4 regions of the Streptomyces sp. CRCS-T-1 genome follow, and region 1 is predicted to be linked to each of the others. Evidence: riboswitches for the same ligand, from Rfam matches in the RefSeq annotation. Region 1 holds a riboswitch; each other region holds the start of a gene.
The links. Region 1 has a riboswitch for cobalamin ahead of NNW99_RS11495 (ribonucleoside-diphosphate reductase subunit alpha). Riboswitches for the same ligand answer to the same signal wherever they lie in the genome.
Positions count from the first base shown of each region.

Region 2: linked by a shared signal. The riboswitch ahead of NNW99_RS02340 (energy-coupling factor ABC transporter permease) and the one ahead of NNW99_RS11495 (ribonucleoside-diphosphate reductase subunit alpha) in region 1 are both predicted to bind cobalamin.
Region 3: linked by a shared signal. The riboswitch ahead of cobN (cobaltochelatase subunit CobN) and the one ahead of NNW99_RS11495 (ribonucleoside-diphosphate reductase subunit alpha) in region 1 are both predicted to bind cobalamin.
Region 4: linked by a shared signal. The riboswitch ahead of NNW99_RS27130 (prenyltransferase/squalene oxidase repeat-containing protein) and the one ahead of NNW99_RS11495 (ribonucleoside-diphosphate reductase subunit alpha) in region 1 are both predicted to bind cobalamin.

Region 1 is NZ_CP101651.1:2,621,449-2,625,465, forward strand. Features, by position in the region: gene NNW99_RS11485 (DUF3311 domain-containing protein) at 62-316, shown strand; gene mctP (monocarboxylate uptake permease MctP) at 313-1,941, shown strand; cobalamin riboswitch at 2,076-2,232, shown strand; gene NNW99_RS11495 (ribonucleoside-diphosphate reductase subunit alpha) at 2,355-4,017, shown strand, end outside.
Region 2 is NZ_CP101651.1:521,039-525,055, forward strand. Features, by position in the region: gene NNW99_RS02335 (protein kinase) at 1-1,119, shown strand, start outside; cobalamin riboswitch at 1,176-1,383, shown strand; gene NNW99_RS02340 (energy-coupling factor ABC transporter permease) at 1,413-2,123, shown strand; gene NNW99_RS02345 (energy-coupling factor ABC transporter substrate-binding protein) at 2,123-2,485, shown strand; gene cbiQ (cobalt ECF transporter T component CbiQ) at 2,491-3,240, shown strand; gene NNW99_RS02355 (energy-coupling factor ABC transporter ATP-binding protein) at 3,237-4,017, shown strand, end outside.
Region 3 is NZ_CP101651.1:191,285-195,301, forward strand. Features, by position in the region: gene cobN (cobaltochelatase subunit CobN) at 1-2,439, opposite strand, end outside; cobalamin riboswitch at 2,509-2,660, opposite strand; gene cobG (precorrin-3B synthase) at 2,705-3,991, shown strand; gene NNW99_RS00840 (precorrin-8X methylmutase) at 3,988-4,017, shown strand, end outside.
Region 4 is NZ_CP101651.1:5,988,278-5,992,294, reverse strand. Features, by position in the region: gene NNW99_RS27140 (helix-turn-helix transcriptional regulator) at 1-310, shown strand, start outside; gene NNW99_RS27135 (SAM-dependent methyltransferase) at 313-1,128, opposite strand; cobalamin riboswitch at 1,307-1,439, shown strand; gene NNW99_RS27130 (prenyltransferase/squalene oxidase repeat-containing protein) at 1,551-2,759, shown strand; gene NNW99_RS27125 (SCO2322 family protein) at 2,756-3,412, shown strand; gene NNW99_RS27120 (energy-coupling factor transporter transmembrane component T) at 3,417-4,017, shown strand, end outside.

The DNA of each region.
Region 1 (4,017 bases):
CACCCTGACCTAGATTGCCTGCGCATTACACAGGTGATCACTGAGGGGACGGAGTCGCTTGATGTCGCAAGCCCCAGAAGCCAGCAGAGGGCCGGTGGTGACGCCGATGCGTGTCGTCATCGCCCTGTGCCTCATAGCGCCGTTCGTGGCCATGCTGTGGGTCGGCTCGTACGCCAAGACCGACCCGGCCTTCATCGGGATCCCGTTCTTCTACTGGTACCAGATGGCGTGGGTGCTCATCTCCACCGCGCTGACGATGACCGCCTACAAGCTGTGGCAGCGTGACCAGCGCGCCCGTAAGGAAGGTGCGCGGTGAAGGACGGCGTGAACGGCGTCGCGCTCGCCGTCTTCATCTTCTTCTTCCTGCTCGTCACGGTCATGGGCTTCCTGGCCTCGCGCTGGCGCAAGGCCGAGAACGAGAACAGCCTCGACGAGTGGGGCCTGGGCGGCCGGTCGTTCGGCACCTGGGTCACCTGGTTCCTGCTCGGCGGCGACCTGTACACGGCCTACACCTTCGTGGCCGTTCCGGCGGCGATCTACGCGGCGGGCGCGGCCGGCTTCTTCGCGGTGCCGTACACGATCCTGGTCTATCCGCTGATCTTCACCTTCCTCCCCCGTCTGTGGTCGGTGTCCCACAAGCACGGGTATGTGACGACGTCCGACTTCGTGCGCGGCCGCTTCGGCTCCAAGGGCCTGTCGCTGGCCGTGGCCGTCACCGGCATCCTCGCGACCATGCCGTACATCGCGCTCCAGCTCGTCGGCATCCAGGCCGTGCTGGACGTGATGGGCGTCGGGGGCGGCGAGGACACCAACTGGTTCATCAAGGACCTGCCGCTGCTGATCGCGTTCGGTGTGCTGGCCGCCTACACGTACTCGTCGGGCCTGCGGGCCCCGGCGCTGATCGCCTTCGTCAAGGACACCCTGATCTACATCGTCATCGCGGTGGCGATCATCTACATCCCGATCAAGCTGGGCGGCTTCGACGAGATCTTCGCCAAGGCGGGCGACGCGTACAGCCAGACCAACCCGGCGACGGGTGCGGCGCGCGGTGCGCTGGTGCCGCCGGAGGCGGGGCAGTGGACGTACGCCACGCTGGCGCTCGGCTCGGCGCTCGCGCTGTTCATGTACCCGCACTCGATCACGGCGACGCTGTCCTCGCGCAGCCGTGAGGTGATCCGCCGCAACACCACGATCCTGCCCCTGTACTCGCTGATGCTGGGCCTGCTCGCGCTGCTCGGCTTCATGGCGATCGCGGCCGGCATCAAGGTGCAGAACGGGCAGCTGGCGATCCCGCAGCTGTTCGAGACGATGTTCCCGGACTGGTTCGCGGGCGTGGCCTTCGCGGCGATCGGCATCGGAGCGCTCGTGCCGGCGGCCATCATGTCCATCGCGGCCGCGAACCTCTTCACCCGCAACATCTACAAGGACTTCATCAAGCCGGACGCCACACCGGCGCAGGAGACCAAGGTCTCCAAGCTGGTCTCCCTGCTGGTGAAGGTGGGCGCGCTGGCCTTCGTCCTCACCATGGACAAGACCGTCGCCATCAACTTCCAGCTGCTCGGCGGCATCTGGATCCTGCAGACCTTCCCGGCCCTGGTCGGCGGCCTGTTCACCCGCTGGTTCCACCGCTGGGCGCTGCTCGCGGGCTGGGCGGTCGGCATGATCTACGGCACAGCCGCCGCGTACGGGGTCGCCTCGCCGACCCAGAAGCACTTCGGCGGCTCCTCGAAGGAGATCCCCGGCATCGGTGAGATCGGCTACATCGGCCTCACGGCGTTCGTCCTGAACGTGGTGGTGACGGTGGTCCTCACCTTCGTCCTGAAGGCCCTCAAGGCCCCCGACGGCATCGACGAGACCAAGCCGGAGGACTACACGGCCGACGCGGGCGACCCGGGCGTCCAGGTGGAACTCCCGCCCGCCACCGCCGGCAGCGCCCACTAGGGGCGCGGGGAACAGCGCGAACAACCGCACACAGCCCGCAGCGGGCCGCCGTGAGAAGGATTCACGGCGGCCCGCTGTCACGTGAAGTTGACGCTCTGACACCAATGCGACACAACATCTGGGGGTGCCACCCGAACCCAGCACAAGATGTATGCTCGTGCTCGCTGTCGCCGCAGGGGAATCCGGTGCGAATCCGGAACTGTCCCGCAACGGTGTACTTATGCGTATCCGCCCCCAAGGCGGGGCGCACAGGCTTCAGTCCGAGGACCTGCCGACAGCGCGCCCGGCCGTCCGGCCGGGGTGCCCTGACGTCCGGGCCTCGTGGAATGGGCCGGTGGACGCGACGCCGTGTGCGCTCGTGTGCTGCCCCCTGCCCTGCGCGAGGCCCCTTGCCGAGCGAGGGAGAGCCCCACGTGACCATCGCGCCAGCCGAACCGGTCTCAGCTGCCGAAGAAGAGCACGACGGTCCCGGTGCCGCGCTGCTGCGGACCCTGACCGAGCTGACCGCCGACCTCCCCGACGCCGACCCCGGCCGGGTCGCCGCCGCCGCGTTGCGGGGCCGGTCCGCGCGGGCGGACGAGGCGGAGCTGCGCGAGCTCGCGACGGAGTCGGCCGCCGGCCTCATCTCCGAGGACCCCGCCTACTCCCGGCTGGCCGCCCGTCTGCTGACGATCGGCATCCGTGAAGAGGCCGCCTCGCAGGGTGTCACGTCCTTCACCGAGTCCGTCGCGGTCGGCCACCGCGAGGGTCTGATCGCCGACCGGACCGCCGAGTTCGTGCTCCTGCACGCCGCCCGGCTCGACGCGCTGATCGACCGGGCCGCCGACGACCGCTTCGGCTACTTCGGCCTGCGGACGCTGCACAGCCGCTACCTGCTGCGCCACCCGATCACCCGCAAGGTCGTCGAGACGCCCCAGCACTTCATGCTGCGCGTCGCCGCCGGTCTCGCCGAGGACGACACGGCACAGTCCGTCGACGAGGTCGCCGCGCTCTACGGGCTCATGAGCCGCCTGGACTACCTCCCCTCCTCGCCCACCCTCTTCAACTCCGGCACCCGGCACCCCCAGATGTCGTCCTGCTACCTCCTGGACTCCCCCAAGGACGAGCTGGACTCGATCTACGACCGGTACCACCAGGTGGCGCGGCTGTCGAAGCACGCGGGCGGCATCGGGCTGTCGTACTCCCGTATCCGTTCCCGCGGTTCGCTGATCCGCGGCACCAACGGCCACTCCAACGGCATCGTCCCGTTCCTGAAGACCCTCGACGCCTCGGTCGCCGCCGTGAACCAGGGCGGCCGCCGCAAGGGCGCCGCCGCGGTGTACCTGGAGACCTGGCACTCCGACATCGAGGAGTTCCTGGAGCTGCGCGACAACACCGGCGAGGACGCCCGCCGTACGCACAATCTGAACCTCGCGCACTGGGTGCCGGACGAGTTCATGCGGCGGGTCAACGCCGACGGGCAGTGGTCGCTGTTCTCCCCCTCGGACGTGCCCGAGCTGGTCGACCTGTTCGGCGAGGAGTTCGACGCCGCGTACCGGGCGGCCGAGGCGAAGGGCCTGGCGAAGAAGACCCTGCCGGCCCGTGAGCTGTACGGCCGCATGATGCGCGCCCTCGCGCAGACCGGCAACGGCTGGATGACCTTCAAGGACGCCGCCAACCGCACCGCCAACCAGACGGCCGAGCCGGGCCACGTCGTCCACTCCTCCAATCTCTGCACGGAGATCCTGGAGGTCACCGACGACGGGGAGACGGCGGTCTGCAACCTGGGCTCGGTCAACCTCGGCGCCTTCGTCGACCTGGCCCGCAGGGACATCGACTGGGAGCGGCTGGACGAGACCGTCCGCACGGCCGTGACCTTCCTCGACCGTGTCGTGGACATCAACTTCTACCCGACCGAGCAGGCGGGCCGCTCCAACGCCCGCTGGCGTCCGGTCGGCCTCGGGGCCATGGGCCTGCAGGACGTCTTCTTCAAGCTGCGCCTGCCCTTCGACTCGCCCGAGGCGAAGGCGCTGTCCACCCGTATCGCCGAGCGCATCATGCTCGCCTCCTACGAGGCCTCCGCCGACCTGGCCGAGC
Region 2 (4,017 bases), 2.1 Mb from region 1:
GGGGCGCTGCCGGCCGAGCGGGTGGCCGATCTCGCCGCGCAGGCCGCCGCGGGGCTCGCCGCCGCCCACGCGCAGGGCATCGTCCACCGTGACATCAAGCCCGCCAACCTGCTGCTGGACGCCCACGGCACGCTGAAGATCGGCGACTTCGGCATCGCCCGCTTCCTCGACGACCCCGGCGCCGCGCTCACCGCCACCGGCCAGATCGTCGGCACCGGCCTCTATCTCGCGCCCGAACGCGCCCTGGGCCAGCCCGCCGGACCCGCCTCCGACATGTACTCCCTGGGGTGTCTGCTCTACCAACTCCTCAGCGGCCGGCCACCGTTCCAGGCGGACACCGCCGTCGCGCTCCTCCACCAGCACCTCGATTCCGCGCCCGTACCGCCCCGTGAGCTCGGTGTCGCCGGGCTCCCGCCGGCCTTCGAGAACTATCTGCTCGGCCTGCTCGCCAAGCAGCCCGAGGACCGGCCCACCGCCCAGCGGACCGCCGAGTGGTTCGGCGGCGGTGCCTGGCGGGGACTGCCCGAGCCGCTGCCGGAGGCCGCGCCCCCGGTGACGTCCGCCGCGCCGAGGCCGTACCCGGCCGCCGAGACCCGCAACCCGGCCACCTACGCGCTGCCCGGCGCCCCTGGGCTGCGCACCGGGCGCACACCCCAGGCCGGCCGTGCGCGCCGCGCCGCGCCCCGGGCCGCCCCCGACAACCGGCGCAAAGCGGCGGCGACGGTCGCCGCGGCGGCGCTCTTCGCCGCCGCGATGCTCGCCGGCATGCTGTGGTTCTCGCCCGACGACACCGCGACGGAGGGCACGGAGCCCGACGCGTCGCCCTCCGCGAGCAGTCCCGTCGCCACGCCGTCCGCCGGCTCCGCCTCGCCGCTCTCTTCCGCTCCGGCGGCGGACACGGCTCCGGACGCCACCGTTCCGGCCGCCGGCACAGTGGCCGATATCACCCCGTCCACCAGCGCACCCGCTCCCCCGACCCCCGTCGAAGCGACGCCCAGCCCCACGACACCGGCCCAGGAGACGGCCGACGCATCGCGAAAGGCGGACAAACCCCGGCAGGAGAAGCCCCGTCGGACCTGGGAAGACGGCGACGACGATGACGACGGGGGCGACGACTGAGCGGCCCTGCGCCGGTGTGCGAGCGGACGCCCCCTCGCGCGCCCCCTCGGGTGGCTTGTCATCGTCCTTATCTCGGCATTACTGTCACCACGCCTTGGTGAACGGGAAAGCCGGTGTGATGCCGGTGCGGCCCTCGCCACTGTGAATCGGGAAGTCCGGCTCCGGCCCTAACAGGCAGCCACTGGGTCCTTGCGACCCGGGAAGGCGGAGTACGGGCGGTGGTACCCGTCAGCCAGGAGACCGGCCAAGGCGCGTCAACCATCCACGAGGTGCTGGAGAGGGTCTGCTGAGCCATGCACATAGCCGAGGGTTTTCTGCCGCCGGCACACGCGGTCGCCTGGGGCGCCGCGTCGGCGCCGTTCGTCGTCCACGGAGTCCGGTCGCTCACCCGTGAGGTGCGTGAGCACCCCGAGAGCACCCTGCTCCTGGGTGCCTCCGGTGCCTTCACGTTCGTCCTGTCCGCTCTGAAACTGCCGTCGGTCACCGGCAGTTGCTCCCACCCCACCGGAACGGGCCTGGGAGCCATCCTGTTCCGGCCACCCATCATGGCGGTGCTGGGCACCATCACCCTGCTCTTCCAGGCGCTGCTGCTCGCCCACGGCGGTCTGACCACGCTCGGCGCCAACGTCTTCTCCATGGCGATCGTCGGGCCCTGGGCCGGATACGCCGTGTACAAGCTGCTGCGGCGCTACGACGTGCCGCTGATGGTCGCGGTCTTCTTCGGGGCGTTCTTCGCCGACCTGTCCACCTACTGCGTCACCAGCGTGCAGCTGGCGCTCGCCTTCCCCGACCCGGGCAGCGGGTTCGTGGGCGCGCTCGGCAAGTTCGGCACCATCTTCGCCGTCACCCAGATCCCGCTCGCGGTGAGCGAGGGCCTGCTGACGGTGCTCGTGATGCGGCTGCTGGTGCAGTCCAGCAAGGGTGAACTGACCCGGCTGGGTGTGCTGGTGACCGGCGGGCGCAAGGAGAAGAAGACGGCGGCCGAGTCCGAGGCGGTGGCGTGATGAACCGGAACACGAAGATCAACGGCCTGCTGCTGCTCGCCGTGGCCCTGCTCGCGGTCCTGCCGCTCGCCCTCGGCCTCGGCGACCACAAGGAGGAGCCGTTCGCGGGCGCCGACGCCCAGGCGGAGACGGCGATCACCGAGATCGACCCGGACTACAAGCCCTGGTTCTCGCCGCTGTACGAGCCGCCGTCGGGTGAGATCGAGTCGGCGCTGTTCGCCCTGCAGGCGGCGATCGGCGCGGGCGTGCTCGCCTACTACTTCGGCCTGCGGCGCGGCCGCCGCCAGGGCGAGGAGCGGGCGCGGCAGGACACCGAGGAGACCACGGGCGTCACCGAGGGGTCCGGGGCCGAAGGGGCCTGAGCCGCGTGCTGCCGATCGACGCGGCGGCGCACAGCAGTCGCTGGCGCCGCCGCCATCCCGTGGACAAGGCCGTGCTCGGTCTCGGCCTCACCGTGTTGGCCATCTCGCTGCCGCCCTGGCCGGGAGCGGCCCTGGTGCTGGTGACGGCCGTGTCCCTGCTGCTGGGGCCGGCCGGTGTGCCCGGCCGCCGGCTCTGGCGGGCCTACCGGGTGCCGCTGGGCTTCTGTGTGACCGGCGCCCTCACGCTGCTCGTCCAGGTCGGCGGGCCGGGGAGCTTCGTCTCCCTCGCGGACGACGGGCCCCTGCGGGCCGGGGAGTTGCTGCTGCGCACCTCGGCGGCCTCCCTCGGGGTGCTGCTGTTCGCCTTCACCACACCGATGTCCGACCTGCTGCCGCGCCTGGTCCGGGCGGGCGTCCCGGCGCCGGTCGTCGATGTCGCGCTCGTGACGTACCGCATGAGCTTTCTGCTGCTGGACTCCGTGCGCCGGATCCGCGACGCGCAGGCCGCCCGGCTCGGGCACACCACACGGGCCGCCACCTGGCGTTCGCTGGGCGGACTCGGCGCCACCGCGTTCGTCCGGGCCTTCGACCGGGCGGCCCGCCTCCAGGCCGGTCTCGCCGGGCGCGGCTACGACGGAACCCTGCGGGTCCTGGTGCCCGAGGCCCGTGTCTCCGTCCGCTTCACGGTCGCCAGTTGCGCGCTCCTCGCGACGCTGGCCGTCCTCACCCTCGTACTGGAAAGGCCGCTGACATGAGCGAGCCCGCCCTCGTCGCCCTGCGGGGCGCGTCCTTCGCCTACGAGGACGGCCCGGCCGTGCTCAGCGGCCTCGACTTCGACATCCGGGAGGGGCGGGCGCTGGCGCTGCTCGGCCGCAACGGCAGCGGCAAGACCACGCTGATGCGGCTGCTCAGCGGCGGGCTGCGGCCGCACGAGGGGCGGTTGACGGTCGACGGGCAGCCGGTGACGTACGACCGCAAGGGCCTGACCCGGCTGCGCACGACCGTCCAGCTCGTGGTGCAGGACCCGGACGACCAGCTCTTCGCGGCGTCCGTCGAGCAGGACGTGTCGTTCGGGCCGCTGAACCTCGGGCTGTCCGACACCGAGGTACGGGCGCGGGTGGCGGAGTCGCTCGCCGCCCTGGACATCGGGGCCCTGGCCGACCGGCCCACCCATCTGCTCTCCTACGGGCAGCGCAAGCGGACCGCCATCGCGGGCGCGGTCGCCATGCGGCCCCGGGTGCTCATCCTCGACGAGCCGACGGCCGGACTCGACCCCGACGGCCAGGAACGGCTCCTGGCCACGCTCGACGGGCTGCGTGCGAGCGGCACCACGGTGGTGATGGCCACCCATGACGTCGATCTCGCCCTGCGCTGGGCCGACGACGCGGCACTCCTCACCCCGGAGGGCGCGCACCTCGCTCCCGCGCCCACGGCACTGGCCCGGACGGATCTCCTCGGGCGGGCGGGGCTGCGGTTGCCGTGGGGTGCCGCCGCCGCGGACCTCCTGCGCGCGCAGGGGCTGTTGACCGGGT
Region 3 (4,017 bases), 2.4 Mb from region 1:
CTTGGGGTCGACGGAGTAGAAGTTGCGGCCGGTCGGCAGGACGTTGACCAGGCCGCGCAGCGGGGAGCCGGAGGGGCCCGCCGGGACGAAGCCGCCGTTCAGGGCGTGCACCGCGTGGTCGATCTCGGCGGTGGTCGCGGCGAGGCGCGGCACGACCTCGCGGGCCGCGAACTCCAGGATGGCGGCTACCTGTTCGCCGTGCTCGCTGGGGACGGCGGCCGGGTCCCAGCCCGCGTCCTCCATCGCCTGGACCAGGGCGCGGGCCTTCTCCTCCGCCGCGTCGGCGGTGGTGCGGGTGGCGGCGGACTCGTCGAGGCCGAGGGCCTCGCGCAGGCCGGGCAGGGCCGTGGTGCCGCCCCAGATCTGGCGGGCGCGCAGGACGGCGAGGACCAGGTTGACGTGGTCGGCGCCGGTGGGCGGGTTGCCGAGGACGTGCAGACCGTCGCGGATCTGGGCGTCCTTGACCTCGCAGAGCCAGCCGTCGACGTGCAGCAGGAAGTCGTCGAAGCCGTCGTCGTCGGGGCGGTCGTCCATGCCGAGGTCGTGGTCGAGCTTGGCGGCCTGGATGAGGGTCCAGATCTGGGCGCGGATCGCCGGGAGCTTGGCGGGGTCCATGGAGGAGATCTGGGCGTACTCGTCGAGGAGCTGCTCCAGGCGCGCGATGTCGCCGTAGGAGTCGGCGCGGGCCATGGGCGGCACGAGGTGGTCGACGAGGGTGGCGTGGACGCGGCGCTTGGCCTGGGTGCCCTCGCCCGGGTCGTTGACCAGGAACGGGTAGATCAGGGGCAGGTCGCCGAGGGCGGCGTCGGGGCCGCAGGCGGCGGACAGGCCGGCGTTCTTGCCGGGCAGCCACTCCAGGTTGCCGTGCTTGCCGAGGTGGATCATCGCGTCGGCGCCGAAGCCGCCGTCCTCGGCGCGGGCGGCGATCCAGCGGTAGGCGGCCAGGTAGTGGTGGGACGGCGGGAGGTCCGGGTCGTGGTAGATCGCGATCGGGTTCTCGCCGAAGCCGCGCGGGGGCTGGATGAGGATCAGCAGGTTCCCGAAGCGGAGGGCCGCGAGGACGATGTCGCCCTCCGGGTTGCGGCTGCGGTCGACGAACATCTCGCCCGGCGCCGGACCCCAGTGCTCCTCCACCGACGTGCGCAGCTCCTCGGGGAGCGTGGCGTACCAGCGGCGGTAGTCGGCCGCCGGGATACGCACCGGGTTGCGGGCCAGCTGCTCCTCGGTGAGCCACTCCTGGTCATGGCCGCCCGCCTCGATCAGGGCGCGGATCAGCTCGTCGCCGTCGCCGGAGGCGAGGCCCGGCACCTCGGCGTCCGTGCCGAAGTCGTAGCCCTCCTCGCGCAGGCGCCGCAGCAGGGCCACCGCGCTGGCGGGGGTGTCGAGGCCGACCGCGTTGCCGATGCGGGAGTGCTTGGTCGGGTAGGCGGAGAGGACCAGCGCCAGGCGCTTGTCGGCGGGACGGATGTGGCGGAGCCGGGCGTGGCGTACGGCGATTCCGGCGACGCGGGCGGCGCGCTCGGGGTCGGCGACGTAGGCGGGGAGGCCGTCCTCGTCGATCTCCTTGAACGAGAACGGGACGGTGATGAGGCGGCCGTCGAACTCGGGGACGGCGATCTGGCTGGCCGCGTCGAGCGGGGAGACGCCCTCGTCGTTCTCCTCCCAGGCGGCGCGCGAACCGGTGAGGCACAGGGCCTGGAGGATCGGGACGTCCAGCTCGGTGAGCGCTCCGGCGTCCCAGGACTCGTCGTCGCCGCCGGCCGACGCCTGGGCGGGCTTGGTGCCGCCCGCGGCAAGGACCGTGGTGATGATCACGTCGGCGGTGCGGAGCTCTTCGATCAGCTCGGGCTCGGGGGCGCGCAGGGAGGCGACGTACAGGGGCAGGGCCCGGCCGCCCCCGTCCTCGACGGCGTCGCACAGGGCGGCGACGAAGGCGGTGTTGCCGCTCATGTGGTGGGCCCGGTAGTAGAGCACGGCGACGGTCGGACCGTCGGCGCCGGCGCGGGGCGTGCGCTCCAGCGGGCCCCAGGTGGGTGCTGCCGCCGGCGACTCGAAGCCGTGGCCGGTGAGCAGGACCGTGTCGGAGAGGAAGCGGGCGAGCTGCTCCAGGTTGGCCGGGCCACCGTGGGCGAGGTAGGCGTGTGCCTCGGCGGCGATGCCGACGGGGACGGTGGAGGCTTCCATGAGCTGGGCGTCCGGAGCCTGTTCGCCGGTGAGGACGACGACCGGGCGGCCGTCGGCCAGCAGCAGGTCGAGGCCGTCCTGCCAGGCGCGGATGCCGCCGAGGAGACGTACGACGACCAGGTCGACGCCGTCGAGAAGGCCGGGGAGGTCGTCGAGGGCGAGACGGGAGGGGTTGGCGAAGCGGTAGGGCACCGGACCCGCGGCCGCGCGGGCGCTCAGCAGATCGGTGTCGGACGTCGACAGGAGCAGGATCATGCGGCGTCGGCCTTCCTCGGGGTGTCCGCGCCCCGGGTGGTTCGAAATGGGGTCTCCCCTGCTCGGGCGATGCCGAGCGTTCGGGGAAGGGAGTTCCTGACTCGTCCGGCCGCATGGGCCGGACTCACAGTGGCGGGACCGCGCCGGACTCGCACCGGCTTCCTCCCCTGTCGCCGTCGTGGCGATGGCGGACCGGATGACCCGCCGCGATCATAGTAAGTGCCAGGGGAAGAGGGCACGGCATACACCAGGTGTGATGGTAGGTATGCTCGCCGCCATGTCCACGGCTGCCCCGCGCTCATCGCCCCAGGCCACAGCGGTCCCACGAGACCGCGGTGACGCCTGTCCGGGGACGCTGCGGCTGCACGCGGCGGACGACGGAGCGCTGGCTCGCGTCCGGATTCCCGGTGGTGTGCTGACCGTTGCGCAGGCGGAGACGCTCGGGGACGTGGCGGTGCGGCTGGGCGACGGCGACCTGCATCTGACCTCGCGCGGCAACGCGCAACTGCGGGGTCTGCCCGGTGGATGCGCCGGGGAGCTGGCCGAGTCGCTGGACGCGGCCGGGCTGCTGCCCTCGCACGGGCACGAGCGGGTGCGCAACATCGTGGCCTCGCCGCTGTCCGGTCTCGACGGGCGGGGCTTTCTGGACGTACGCCCCTGGCTGACGGCCCTGGACGCGGCGCTGTGCGCGAGCGAGGCGGCGCGGGCCCTGTCGGGACGTTTCCTGTTCGCGCTCGACGACGGACGCGGCGACGTGGCCGGACTCGATGCCGATGTGACGGTACGGGCGACGGCGGACGGCGGCGCGGAACTCACGCTCGGAGCGGCCGGACAAGCGCTGCGCGTCGGTGCCGAGGAAGCGGCCCGGGCCGCGCTGGCGGCCGCGGAAACCTTCCTGGAGGCGGCGCGAACGAGCGGGGACCGCGTCTGGCGCGTTGATGAACTGTCCCTCTCCGGCGACGAGTTGCTCGACGCGGTCGGCCGACGGCTGCGGGCCGAGGGCATCCGTCACGAGCGGCGGGACCGGGAGACCGTCCGCACGGCCGGACCGCCCCCGGGAGTCCTAGGCACCGCGCTCTCCGTGCACGTACCTCTGGGACGCCTCTCGGCACACCAGTGGCGGGAACTGACCCGCGTCGCCGCCGGTGAGCTGCGTCTCACCCCGTGGCGCGGTGTGGTTCTTCCCACACACGGGACGGACCCGGACGTATCCCTCGCCCGCCTCGCGGCCACCGGCCTGGTCACCGGCCCAGGTGACCCCTGGCTCCGTGTCGGTGCCTGTATCGGCAGCCCCGGATGCGCCAAGTCGCGGGCGGACGTACGGGCCGACGCGGCCGAGGCCCTCGACACGATCGAGCCGGGCGGCCTCCCCTTGTACTGGTCCGGGTGCGAACGCCGCTGCGGGCACCCCCGGGGCGACCGCGTCGACGTGGTCGCCGCCCCGGGAGGCGGCTATCTGCTCTCCACCGCGGTGAGCGGCCAGGAACCCCGGACCGCCTCGATGGACGTCCCCGCCCGGCTCGCCACCGCCCTGGCGGCGATCACCTCATGACCCCTACGACGACCACGACGACCGAG
Region 4 (4,017 bases), 3.4 Mb from region 1:
CGGGGCGGAGGTGATGCGCGCTCAGCTCAGGCATCTCATCGAGGTGTGCCGGCTGCCGCAGGTCACCGTGCAGATCCTGCCGTTCCGCTCCGGCGGGCATGCCGCGGAGGGCGGTCCGGTCACCATTCTGCGGCTGCCCGGGGGCCAGTTGCCCGACGTGGTCTACCTGGAGCAGCTCACCACCGCGCTCTATCCCGACCGGCCGGCCGACATCGAGCGCTACTGGGACGCCATGAACCGGTTGGTGGTCGAAGCCGAGTCGCCGGACGAGACTCCGACCATCCTGCACCGCATACTTCAGGAGACCTGAGTTCAGCGCTTGAGGGCGACACCGCCGTACTGGTGCACCTCCGCGGGCAGGCCCAGGGCCTCGGCGTCGGGACGCCAGCGCGAGCAGGACGTGACGCCCGGCTCCAGCAGCTCCAGACCGTCGAAGTAGCGGGCGATCTGCTCGGGGCTGCGCAGGATGTACGGGATCGAGCCGCCGTCGTTGTACTGCCCGATGGCCCGGAGGTAGTCCTCGCTGGTGTCGGTGGAGTCGTACTGGACGAGGTAGCTGCCGGGCGGCAGCGCGTCGACCAGCTGCCGCACGATCTCGCGGGCCTCGTCGTGGTCCTCGATATGGCCGAGGATGCCCATCAGCATGAGCGCGACGGGCTGGTCGAAGTCCAGGGTCTTCCCGGCTTCCCGGACGATCGTGCTCGGCTTGCGCAGGTCGGCGTCGACGTAGTTGGTGACGCCTTCCGGTGTGCTGGTGAGCAGCGCGCGGGCGTGTGCCAGGACCAGCGGGTCGTTGTCGACGTAGACGATCCGGCTCTCCGGGGCCACCCGCTGGGCGATCTGGTGGGTGTTGTCCACGTTGGGCAGCCCGGTGCCGATGTCCAGGAACTGACGGATGCCCTCTTCGGCGGCGAGATGGCGGACGGCGCGGGCGAGGAAGTAGCGGGCGGCGCGGGCCCCGGTCTCGATCCCGGGGAAGATCTCACGGAACGCGTCACCGGCCACACGGTCGACTTCGTAGTTGTCCTTCCCGCCCAGCCAGTAGTTCCAGATCCGCGCCGAGTGCGGAACCGAGGTATCGATCTTGGAGAGCGGCTCCTGCTCGGAGTTCTCCACCTGATCAGTCATGGACGCTCCTGCGTGTGGTCGTGGAGCTTCACGTTAACCCGTTTTGCCTCACGGACAGGATCAACTCCTCGGCGTGGTGCAGCAGTTCGACCTCACCGCACATCCGGGCGGCGACCCGAGTCCAGGAGGCGTCCAGGTGGTGTTGTCGGCACGGGAGGAAGGTACTCTCGGCCGTTTTGCTACTTCCGGGTACAGTGGGCGGGTCGTCATCACCCGTACAGGGAGAAGCCGGTGCAATTCCGGCGCTGACCCGCAACCGTGGACCGCCCTGCCAGGCGGAAGCCGGATCGCCCCGTACGGATCGTGACCGGCTCACGTGCCCGGCGCCTGCCGGTGCACGGCACCGTCGAGGTATACGGAGCCGAGCCGCCGGGGTGTCCCGTGCTGCCCGGCTCCCTCACAGGGAGAGGCACCCGCCGATCATGAACGTCCGCCGCAGCGCCGCGGTCCTGGCCGCCGTCACCGTGATCGGCGCCGCCACGCCGGCCGCCGCCGCACCGTCGCCGAGTCCGTCCCCGTCGCTCCCCTCCGCCCTGTACGGCGACAAGGACCCCAAGTTCGACGGCGTCTGGCGCCAGTCGCTCGCCCTGCTGGCCCAGGACACGGTGGGTGAGAAGCCGGCCGCCAAGTCCGTCGAGTGGCTGGTCGGGCAGCAGTGCGCGGACGGCGGGTTCGCCGCGTACCGTCCCGACCCGGCCGCCGCGTGCGACGCCAAGACCATGCTCGACACCAACGCCACGGCCGCCGCCGTCCAGGCGCTCGCCGCGCTCGGCGGGCAGGACGCCGTCACCGACAAGGCCGTCGGCTGGCTGAGGTCCGTACAGAACAAGGACGGCGGCTGGGGTTACGCGCCCGGCGGCGCCAGCGACACCAACTCCACGTCGGTCATCATCGGCGCGCTCGCCGCCGCCGGTGAGAAGCCGGACCAGGTCGAGAAGGGCGGCAAGTCGCCCGACGACGCCCTGCTGAAGCTCGCCCTCCCCTGCGGCGGGGACGACGACGGCGCCTTCGCGTTCCAGCCGGACAAGAAGGGCGAGCTGGCCGCCAACGCGGACGCCACGGCGGCCGGTGTCCTCGGCGCCCTGGGCAAGGGCATGGTCGTGGAGGAGGGCAAGAAGTCCGGCGCCACGTGCGCGGACCCCTCCACGCCGCGGCAGGCCGCCGACAACGGCGCCGCGTACCTCACCCAGACCCTCGCCAAGGACGACGACCACCTCACCTCCGCCCTCGCCGGCGCGGACCCCCAGCCCGACCACGGCAACACCGCCGACGCGGTCGTGGCGCTCGCCGCGCAGGGCGAGACCGCGCAGGCCGAGAAGTCCGTGCAGTGGCTGGAGAAGAACTCCGCCGACTGGGCCGAGCAGGGCGGCCCCGCCGCCTACGCCCAGCTGATCTTCGCCGCCCACGCGACGGGCGTGAACCCGCGTGACTTCGGCGGCACGGACCTGGTGAAGCAGCTCAACGCGACGGGCCCGGCCCCGCAGGCCCCCGACCAGGCCTCGGCGACCGACGAGAAGGACGACTCGGGGTCGGGCTTCTTCGGCGTCTGGTGGTACGTCGGGGTCTGCCTCGTCGCCGGTATCGGCATCGGCTTCCTCTTCACCGGCCGCAAGAAGAGGCAGCAGTCGTGATCCGCCGGGCCGCTCTCCTCCTCCTGGCGGCCTCGCTCCTGCTGATCGCGGGCGCGGGCCAGGCCCAGGCCGCCGGTTACCGGTACTGGTCGTTCTGGGACCGCGAAGGCGACCGCTGGGTCTACGCCACCCAGGGCCCGTCCATGGCCCGCCCCTCGGACGGCGACGTCCAGGGCTTCCGCTTCGCGGTGAGCGAGGACTCCTCCGAGGCGGCCCGGCCGCGCGGCACGGCCGACTTCACGACCATCTGCGCGAAGACCCCCGCGCAGGACGGCAAGAAGCGCGTGGCGCTCGTCATCGACCCCGGCACCAAGGCGGACGCCCCTCAGGGCGAGGCCCCGCCCCCCGCCCGGACGGCCTGCGCCCGCGTCTCCCCCGACGCGACCACGGCGGAGGCCCTCGCGAGTGTCGCCAAGCCCCTGCGCTACGACACGAACGCCCTGCTGTGCGCGATCTCGGGCTATCCGGAGAAGGGCTGCGGGGAGCAGGTGGCGAGTTCCCGGGAGTCGACACCGGCGGCGAAGAAGGACACGTCCGACGGCAACACGTCCGACGACGACGGCCCGTCCCTGGGCCTGCTGGCGGGCATCGGCGTGGTGGCGGTCCTGGGCGCGGCGGCGATCTGGCAGGTACGGCGGCGTGACCAGGCTTAGCAGCATGGACCGGATCGGCCAAGGCCCGGCACGCCCCCGGCGCCCGCGCCGAGCGCCCCTGCACCCGGGCGCCTGGTGGCTGTGGTCCCTCTCCCTGGGCACCGCGGCCACCCGCACCACCAACCCCCTGCTCCTGTGCCTCCTCATCGCGGTCTCCGCCTACGTCGTGGCGACCTGCCGCCCCCCGACCCCCTGGTCCCGTTCCTACGGCGCCTTCGTCAAACTCGCCCTCGCCGTCCTGGTCATCCGGCTTCTCTTCGCGATCGTCCTCGGCTCCCCCATCCCCGGCACGCACACCGTCGTCACCCTCCCCGAGGTGCCCCTCCCCGACTGGGCGCAGGGCATCCGCCTCGGCGGCGAGGTCACGGCCGAGGCCCTCACCTTCGCGCTGTACGACGGTCTGAGACTGGCCACCCTGCTCATCTGCGTCGGCGCAGCGAACGCCCTCGCCAACCCCTCCCGCCTCCTCAAGTCCCTCCCGGGCGCCCTGTACGAGATGGGCGTCGCGGTCGTCGTCGCCCTCACCTTCGCGCCGAACCTCATCGCCGACGTCCAGCGTCTGCGCGCCGCCCGCCGGCTGCGCGGCCGCCCGGACAAGGGCGTCC